Regions from separate parts of the Rothia sp. QJM3NY_36 genome, predicted to be linked through region 2. Evidence: riboswitches for the same ligand, from Rfam matches in the RefSeq annotation. Region 2 holds a riboswitch; the other holds the start of a gene.
What was found. Region 2 has a riboswitch for thiamine pyrophosphate ahead of thiM (hydroxyethylthiazole kinase). Riboswitches for the same ligand answer to the same signal wherever they lie in the genome.
Positions count from the first base shown of each region.

Region 1: linked by a shared signal. The riboswitch ahead of AC0VXQ_RS08985 (ECF transporter S component) and the one ahead of thiM (hydroxyethylthiazole kinase) in region 2 are both predicted to bind thiamine pyrophosphate.

Region 1 is NZ_CM149658.1:2,019,990-2,024,387, forward strand. Features, by position in the region: gene AC0VXQ_RS08980 (ABC transporter ATP-binding protein) at 1-1,144, opposite strand, end outside; gene AC0VXQ_RS08985 (ECF transporter S component) at 1,165-1,785, opposite strand; TPP riboswitch at 1,859-1,963, opposite strand; gene AC0VXQ_RS08990 (DUF4235 domain-containing protein) at 2,186-2,458, shown strand; gene mnhG (monovalent cation/H(+) antiporter subunit G) at 2,493-2,954, opposite strand; gene AC0VXQ_RS09000 (MrpF/PhaF family protein) at 2,951-3,271, opposite strand; gene AC0VXQ_RS09005 (Na+/H+ antiporter subunit E) at 3,271-3,954, opposite strand; gene AC0VXQ_RS09010 (Na+/H+ antiporter subunit D) at 3,954-4,398, opposite strand, start outside.
Region 2 is NZ_CM149658.1:197,296-201,693, reverse strand. Features, by position in the region: gene thiD (bifunctional hydroxymethylpyrimidine kinase/phosphomethylpyrimidine kinase) at 1-667, opposite strand, end outside; gene thiE (thiamine phosphate synthase) at 664-1,389, opposite strand; gene thiM (hydroxyethylthiazole kinase) at 1,386-2,513, opposite strand; TPP riboswitch at 2,504-2,599, opposite strand; gene AC0VXQ_RS00865 (DoxX family protein) at 3,685-4,128, opposite strand; gene AC0VXQ_RS00860 (MarR family winged helix-turn-helix transcriptional regulator) at 4,196-4,398, opposite strand, start outside.

The DNA.
Region 1 (4,398 bases), 560 kb from region 2:
GCAGACCGGCCAGGGTCAGGGCCAGGGTGGACTTCCCCGCGCCGTTGGGGCCCACCACGGCCAGGTGCTGCCCGGCGCGCAGCGTCAGGTCGATGCCGCGGGAGGCCACCGGGGCCGTCCGGGCCCACGGCTCCCGTTCGGCCGCCGCGGCCGGAGGCGCCTCGGTGGACGACGCCGCGGCGCGGCGTCGGACCCGGGCCCAGCGCCGCTGCGGATGGGTCCGGGTCACCGCCAGATCCCGGGCCGCCAGCAGCCTCTCGCCTCCCGCGGGGGGTTCGGCACCGCCGGAGTCCCGCCCGGTGCTCCAGGCATCGGCGGTCCCCGCCTCCTCGGTCCCGGGCACGGCGGGCCTCGACCCGCCTCCCGCGACGCCGTCGGCCTCCCCCGGACCCACCGGGACGTGCCCGGGCACCCACACCCCGGCGTGGATCAGCTCCCGACGGCCGGCCCCGAGGACCTCCTCGGGGGCGCCGTCGTGGCTGATGCCGCCGGCCGGGCGCAGCACGATCACCCGGTCCACGTGCGGGGCCCACACCCCCACGCGATGCTCCACCACGACCAGCGTGGAGCCGTACTCCCGCACGGCGCGCAGCACCGCGTCGCGCACCTCCTCCACCCCAGCCGGGTCCAGGTTGGCGGTGGGCTCATCCAGCAGCAGCAGACCCGGGCGCATCGCGAGGATCCCGGCCAGTCCCAGGCGCTGCTTCTGCCCGCCGGACAGCGCCGACGTCGGACGCTCCCAGTCCAGGTCCAGGCCCACCGCCGCCAGGGCCTCCTCGCAGCGGGGGCGGATCTGCTCGCGGGGCACCCCGAGGTTCTCCGGGCCGAAGGCGAGGTCCTGACCCACCCGGGAGAGCACGATCGAGGCCTCCGGGTCCTGCTGCATCAGCCCCACCCGGCCCCGAGCCCGGGCGGCGGGGAACCCGTCGATCAGGGCGGTGCCCAGCGCCGGGTCCTCCTCCTGGTCCAGCACCCCGGCCAGGGCGTGCAGGAGCGTGGACTTCCCGGCGCCGGAGGGCCCCAGCAGCAGCACCTTCTGCCCCGGCGGGATCTCCAGGGTGACGTCGCGGAAGGCCGGCTCGGACCGGTTGGGGTAGTGCCAGCCGAAGCCCTCGGTGGTGACGGCGGCCGCGCGAGACGCCATCGGTCGGGTCTGCATCGGGGTCAGGCCGGGCGACGTCGGGAAGCGGCGCGCCGGGCGTCCCGACCGGCGGCCACGGAGTCCAGGACGCCGGTGGCCACCAGCCCGCGGGTCAGCGCCCAGGCGCCGAGACCCGCGAGGACCAGCCCGGAGACGGCGCCGCACAGCACGTAGACCAGCTTGTAGTCCATGGTCCACTCGGGGTTGTAGATGATGTTCTCCATGACGGCCATGACCACCCCGGAGGCGAGACCGGAGAGCAGGGCCACCGGCAGGTCGAAGCGGCGGTAGGCGAACAGCAGGAACACCAGCTCCGCCCCGACGCCCTGGTACAGCCCCGACCAGATGACGGTCAGCCCGAAGCTGGAGCCCAGCAGGGCGGAGATGATCGCGGCGACCAGCTCGCAGTACAGGGCGGCCCCGGGCTTGCGGATGATCAGCCCGCCCAGGGGGCCGGCGATCAGCCAGGCGCCGCCGATCAGCCCGCCCAGCGGCGGGAACCCGGCGGTCGCGGCGCTGCTGGCCGGGTACACGGCGTTGTTCCAGACGAAGAAGATCAGCGAGCAGGCCGCGGCGATGACCGAGGCGATGACGATGTCCACGACCCGCCAGCTGCGGCGTCGGGTGCTCGTGGTGGTGTTCATGAGGACTCCTCCTGGGGATGGCAGGAGGGGAGACGCCGCGACGTCGCCCGGCGAGGGGCCGGGATGGGCCGCGGGGTCCGAGAACTCGACTTCCTCCGGCGGTATGAACCGCGTCAGGTTCGAGGGTCTGCACCGGTGTGCACTCTCAGCCCCGGTCGGGGCTCCCCTGTCGTAGTGGACGTCCCCACCCTAGCGCAGCGGCGGTTCGGGAGCCTTCCGGTGTTTCGGGAGCCCTCCGAGTGCTCCCAAACCACCGGAAGGCTCCCGCATCGGGGCGCCCCCTCCCGCACCGGCGGGTGCGGCGGGGCCGAGCGGGCCGTAAGCTGAGGTGGATGCGCGGGAGATCACTCGACGACGCCGGGTGCCCGCGCCGGCGAACCACGAAAGCTAAGGAGCAGGAATGAGCAATCCCCTGATCAAGATCGGTTCCACGGTGGCCTCCCTCGGCGGGGTCGCCCTGGCCAACAAGGTGCTCAGCGCCGGGTGGCGGAAGGTCACCGGCAACGAGCCGCCCGAGGACAACGCGGATCCCGAGGAGTCGCTGCGCGACATCATCGTGTGGTCCCTGATCACCGGCCTGGTGGGCACCCTCATCAAGGTGGGCATCACCCGCGCGGCCAACAAGGCCGACCGGAAGGATCAGGTGCAGCGCGGCGGCCAGCGGGAGGTCTGAGCCGCACCGGCCCCGCCGACGCCGCGCGGGCGGGTCAGTCCGATCGACCGGTCCGCGCGGCGTCGGCGTCGGCGTCCGCGCCGGGTTCGCGCACCCCCGCATCATCCGCCCCGGTCTGCGGGGCGTTTCCGGCGTCCGCCCGCTGGGCGTCCTCCTCGGACATCCGCTGCACCAGGTCCGCCAGCTCGTTGTGGGACAGGGACTCGGGCCGGAAGTGCTTGTTGCGGAACCCGGAACGGCTCACCATGTGCGAGGACACGGGGATCACCACCAGCTGCAGCACCCACACGAACACCAGCAGGGGCACCAGCGCCCAGGAGCGCGCGGCCAGCCCCACCCCCAGCAGCAGCATGAACAGCCCGAAGACCTGGGGCTTGGCCCCGGCATGCAGACGGGTCAGCACGTCCGGGAAGCGCACGATGCCGATCCCCGCGCCCAGGGACATCAGGCACCCGATGATCAGGCAGATTCCGGCCGCGACGTCCATCCCGCTCATCGATCCACCCCCGGGTCCCCGGCCGTGGTCGGCACCTCGGAGGCCGGGGTCTCCTCCGCGGGCTTCTGGTTGTTGGCGAAGCGCGCCACCGTCACCGAGCCCAGGAAGCCCACCAGCGAGACGATGAGCACCAGGGTCATGTTCTCGTAGCTGCGCCGGTAGACCATGTCCACGGCCACCGCGGCCCCCACGATCGCCAGCAGCACATCCGAGGCCACCACCCGGTCCAGCAGGGTGGGACCCTTGGCCAGCCGGTAGATGGTGCACAGGGTCGCGGCCACCAGGATCACCCCGCACACGACGACGAAGCCCTCCATCACTGCCTCTCCTCCTCGCTGCCCGCGCCGGGCCCCGGCGACGACGCCGCGGCCTCCGGGCGCTGCACGGCCCGCTCCGGCCCGGTGTTCTCGAATCGGCGCACCCGGGTGCGTCCGCCGGTCCGCCCGCGGACCTCGGCCAGGTGCTCCCGGCTGCCCATCACCTCGACCACGAGCCGCTCCACCGCGAACACCCGGTCCCGGAAGCGGCGGACGTCCTCGTCGGTGGCGACGTCGATGGCGTGGAAGTAGATGGTCGCGCTGCGCCGGTCCACCTCCACCACCAGCGAACCGGGGATCAGGGAGACCACCTGGCCCACCGCGGTCATGATCAGGTCATCCGTGGAGCGCAAGCGCACCGAGACCACGGCGTTGCTCGGCTGCGGTCCCGGACGCACGGCCAGCCACAGCACCTGCACCGAGCCGAGGAAGACCCACCAGAGGAACTTCGCCAGGAACTCCAGGGCCCGCAGCGCGTTGAACCGGCCCGAGGAGCGCACCGGCGGCAGCTTGAACACGCGCACCACCAGCACCGCGAGCACCAGCCCGAAGACCAGGTTCCCGATGCCGTAGTCCTGCCACAGCGCGCCCCACAGCACCACCAGCCACAGGATCAGCACGACCTCGGTCAGGTGCGCCCCCGAGGGGCGGGTGGTGGGCAGGCGCCCGGTCGGCTCGTTCATCACCGGCCTCCTTCCGCCGCTTCGCCCAGCACGGCGCGGATGTAGGTCTGCTGGTCATCCAGGCTGTGGGCGGCCGCACCCGAGAAGTCGAAGATGGGCCCGGCGAACACCGTGAGAGCGACCCCCACGGCCACCAGGGCCGCCGTGGACCCGACCATGGTGCGCGGCAGGAGGGTCACGTCCTTCTCCGAGTAGGCCCCGGAGGCCGTCTGACCGGAGGTCAGCACCCCGTAGTCCCCGTCGCCGGTCCGGGCCAGCAGGATCGGGTCCGGGAACTCGGCGTCCTCCGGACGGCGCCAGAACACGCGGTTCCACACCCGGGCCAGGACCATCAGGGTCAGCAGGGAGACGAACACCCCGACGCCGGCCATCGTGTAGGCCTCCCAGCCGCCCTTCTGCACGCTCGCGTCGATCAGGGCGACCTTGCCGAGGAAGCCGGAGAAC
Region 2 (4,398 bases):
GCACCCGCGGGGCCGACAGCTCCACGGTCCGCGCCGGGGCCCCGGACTCGTCGCGCACCGCCAGCACGTCCACGGCCCGACCCTCCGACGCCGCGTCGTCGTCCAGGTGCCCGCCCTTGAGCAGCGCCATCCGCGGCCCCAGCTCCAGCAGGGCCAGCGCCTGCTCCCGCATCCCCGCGAGATCATCGGCCGCGGGGGCCTCCCCCGCCCCGCCGCCCAGCAGGCGCGCGGCCTCCGGGAGGTTGGGGGTGATCACGTCCGCCAGCGGCACCAGCAGCTCCCGCAGCGCCGCCTCGGCCTCCTCGGCCAGCAGGGGATCGCCGCTGGTGGCGACCATCACCGGATCCACCACCAGCGTCCCCAGCTGCGTCCGACGCCGCCGGAACAGCTGCGCCAGCGCCTCCACCACCTCGGCCTGCCCCAGCATCCCGGTCTTCACGGCATCCACCGGGAGGTCATCCAGCACGGCCTCGACCTGGCTGACCGCGAAGTCCGCCGGCACCGGGTGGACCCCGCGCACCCCCGTCGTGTTCTGGCTGGTCAGGGCCGTCATCGCCGCCGTGCCGTACACCCCGAGCGCGTGGAAGGTCTTCAGATCCGCCTGGATCCCGGCCCCGCCGGAGGGATCGGAGCCGGCCACGCTCAGGGCCACCGCCGGGCGCCTCACGACGCCGCCCCCTCGCTCCGCGCGGCCGGGGCGGCGCTGCCCGCCGCGGCCAGCACGCCCTCGTCCACCGCGGCGGCCCGCAGCTCTCGAGCCGCAGCCCGGGGGTTCTCCGACGCCGCGATCGCCGAGACCACGCAGATCCCGTCCACCCCGGCCCCTCGCAGCAACGGCAGGCGATCCGCCCGGATCCCCCCGATGCCCACCGCGACCAGCCCCGCGGCCCGCGCCGGACCGGCCAGCGCGGCCAGGCCCTCCGGACCCAGGGGCGCTGCGGCGTCGGTCTTGGTGGGGGTCGCCCACACGGGGCCGATCCCCACCAGGTCCGCCACCCCGGACTCCGCCGCGGCGCGCACCTCCTCCGCGGTGGAGGCGGACACGCCCACCATCCGCTCCGGGCCCACGGCCCGGCGGGCCACCGCCAGGGAGGCGTCGGACTGCCCCACGTGCACGTGCAACCCCAAGCGCTCGGCCACCCCGACGCGGTCGTTGACCACCAGCGCGGCGGTGCGCCCCAGCGCGTCCTCCGCCCGGCGCACCGCGTCCCGGCAGGCGCGGGCCAGGGCGAGGAATGCGGCGTCGTCGGCGTGCTTATCCCGCACCTGCACGATCCCCGCACCCCCGGCCACGGCCTCGTACACCACGTGCGGCACCCGCTCCGGCCCGCCGCACAGGGCCGTGTCCGTGATGAAGTACAGCGCGGGGTCCACGCCCTCCGGGATCATGCCAGCTCCTCCATCCCCACCAGCTCGACGACGCCGGCGCCGTCCAGTGCGTGCAGCGCGTCCAGCCACGCGACGCGGAAGGAGCCCGGCCCCCTGGCCTCGCGACCGGCCAGGATCCCGGCCGCCCCCAGGTGGGCATGGGCGGCCAGCACGGCGTCGTGGGCATCGAGGCGAACGGGCGTCTCCCGGCCCGGCGCGGCGGCATCCGGGGACTGTGAGCCCTGAGAAGAGCCGGTCCCCGCCGAGGATCCTGCCTCCGACCGAGGTCCAGCGCCCATCTCCGGCCCGACCTCTGGCGAGGATCCGGCGTCCTGGCCGTCGGAGGCGGACTTCGCCTGCCCGCCGCCCGTGCCGGTCACCTCCCGAACGGCTCCCAGGTACGCGGCGACCACCGCGCCCAGCGCGCAGCCGGTGCCGATCACCAGGGGCATCAGCGGGTGCCCGCTGACCAGGCGGGTGACCCGGTGCGCGGAGACGATCAGGTCTCGCTCCCCGGACACGGCCACCACCGCGCCGGTGCGCTCGGCCAGGGCGCGGGCCGCCTCCAGGGCGGACTCCACGGTGTCCGTGGCGTCCACCCCGCGGCCGCCCGCGCCCCTCCCGGCGAGAGCGGAAACCTCGCTGGCGTTGCCGCGGATCGCCGCCGGAGACAGCTCGAGGACCTCCCGGGCGAAGCCGGTGCGCGGTTCGAGCACGCCGACCGCCACCGGATCCAGCACCCACGGCACCCCGTGATCCCGGGCGCCGGCGATGCCGCGGCGGTAGGCCAGCAGGTTCTCGTCGGAGGGGTTGCCCACGTTGACCAGGACGCCGTCGGCCAGGCCCGCGAAGACGCCGGCCTCCTCCGGGTGGTCCACCATCGCCGGGGACGCGCCGACGGCCAGGAGCACGTCCGCGCTGATCTCCCGGACGACGGAGTTGGTCATGGCGTGGACCAGGGGGCCGCGAGCGCGCACGGCATCCACGGCCGCGGCCACGCGCGCGGGAAGGTCGGAGGCCGACGCCTCCCCGGCGGGGGCGGAGCCGGGGGTATCGGGGCCGCGGTGCGATGCGGCGTCGGGGGCTTGGGAGTTCGGGAGGTTCCGGGATTCCCGGGGGTCTCCGGACGTGGTGAAGTGCGTCATGGTGACGTCCCTTCGCTAGTGCTGGCTAGATCAGGTTCCAAGGGTCTGCTCTCAGCCGCCCACGGGCGGCACCCCTCGTCACGGGCTCCCCGCGCGGCGCCGGTGCGACGGCCGCAGGGGAGGTCAGGCCGCATCCTCGCGACCGACTCAGGCCTCACTGTAGTACGCATCACCGCGGAAGCGCCGCCGTGCGACATCGGGGGTGAGGGGGATGGGCCCGCCTCCGGCCGGGACGAAACGCTGGGATGAGCGGGGGCGGGCGGGATGAGTGGGGTGGGTGGGGATGGGGTGTCCACCGGGTTGTCCACAGGGGCTGTCCACACCCGTGGAGAACTCACACCGATGTGGTTCCCGACGACGCGCCCCTGCGGGCCCGTTCCACACCGATCCGGTCCCCTCATCCCCCGACATATCCCCACCTGTGGAAAACTCCGTGCACAACGGGTCGACCGCGGGCCGCCTCCGACGTCGGGGGTGTGGACGGCTGTGGATAACGGCGACGCAGCGCGGCATCCGATCAGCGGGAGGCGCGCGGCCGGGGATCGGGGCGTCACCGAGGGCGCGGCCCCCGAGCCACGGAACCCTCCTCGCCCCCAGACGTGCCCCCGGATCCCCGATCTTCCGCGGAATTCCGGGGGATGCCCCCGGTAGCCAGACGCCCTCGGAGCACCGAGATCCCCCAGAGAGACCCGGAGAACCCCGCCGGCCGAGCACCGGGCCCGCACCGGGCGCGCACCGCGGACGCGAGGGTGCGGGTATCCGATTCTCCACCGTCCCATCCACAGGCGCTGTGAAATGACAGCGGTGTGTTTCGTGCGAGGTGGGTCACCGTTCGAACACCCTTGCCGGGGCCGAGGGCCCGCAGCGGGCGGGGCGCGGCGGGCGCGGAAGACATGCGCGCATCGGCACTCGCAGACGTCTTCGAGTTGTTCACAATGTTGTACACACCTGTGGATAACCTTCTCCACCGGTGTGCACCGCGCCGCCGCCCGATGCTCGATATCCGATGTCGGGAGCGCAGCGTCGATGACGCCGATGACGGCGGACCGTTCTGACCCCAGACGCACCGCAGGGCGGCACCCCGATGCGAGGATCAGGGTGCCGCCCTGCGCGGCGGACGGAAGCGGCGGTCGGATGCGGCGGATTCGCTGCCCCGCCGGGGAGGGTCCGCTCAGGCCAGCAGGCTCGCCCCAGGACGGCCTTCGAAGGCCCCGGAGATCGCCAGGCGGCCCGGCCCGGTGAAGGCCAGCGCCAGCGCACCCAGGGCCAGGACCAGCACGAACTCGTAGCCGCCGTCGCTGGCGAAGAACCCGGCGGAGGCGTGGGCGAAGTAGATCGCGCCGAGCATCTCCAGGCCCAGCAGCAGCCCGGCCAGGCGGCTGAGCAGCCCCACGATCAGGGCGATGCCGCCGATGAACTCCAGGTAGGCGGCGAAGGCCGCGGACAGCTCGGCGGCAGGCACGCCCATCTGCGCGAAGTTCGCGGCGGTGCCGTCCACCGTCCACGTGTGGATCTTCTGCCAGCCGTGCATCAGGAAGACGATGCCGAGCACCACACGCAGCAGGAGCAGCCCGAAGGAGGCGCGGAAAGTCGAGGTCTCGTTGCGGTAGCTCATAGTCGGCTACTTTACCGATCAATGAAATTTCCGCTAGGGGTTCGTCACAGAAGGCGACGTCGGGGCGTCACCTCTCGGCGTCGCCCCCCGGGCAGGCCTCCCCCAGGCGCGGATGCTGCCCGCGCTCCAGCTGCGCGTTGATCACCGCGGAGGGCTTCCCGCCCAGCAGTGCCTCGCCGATGCCGGCCAGCTGGGTCACCTGGCGGCGGGTCAGGTGGTTGAACACCGAGCGGCGCACCTGCTCGACGTGGCCGGGGGCCGCGGCCTCCA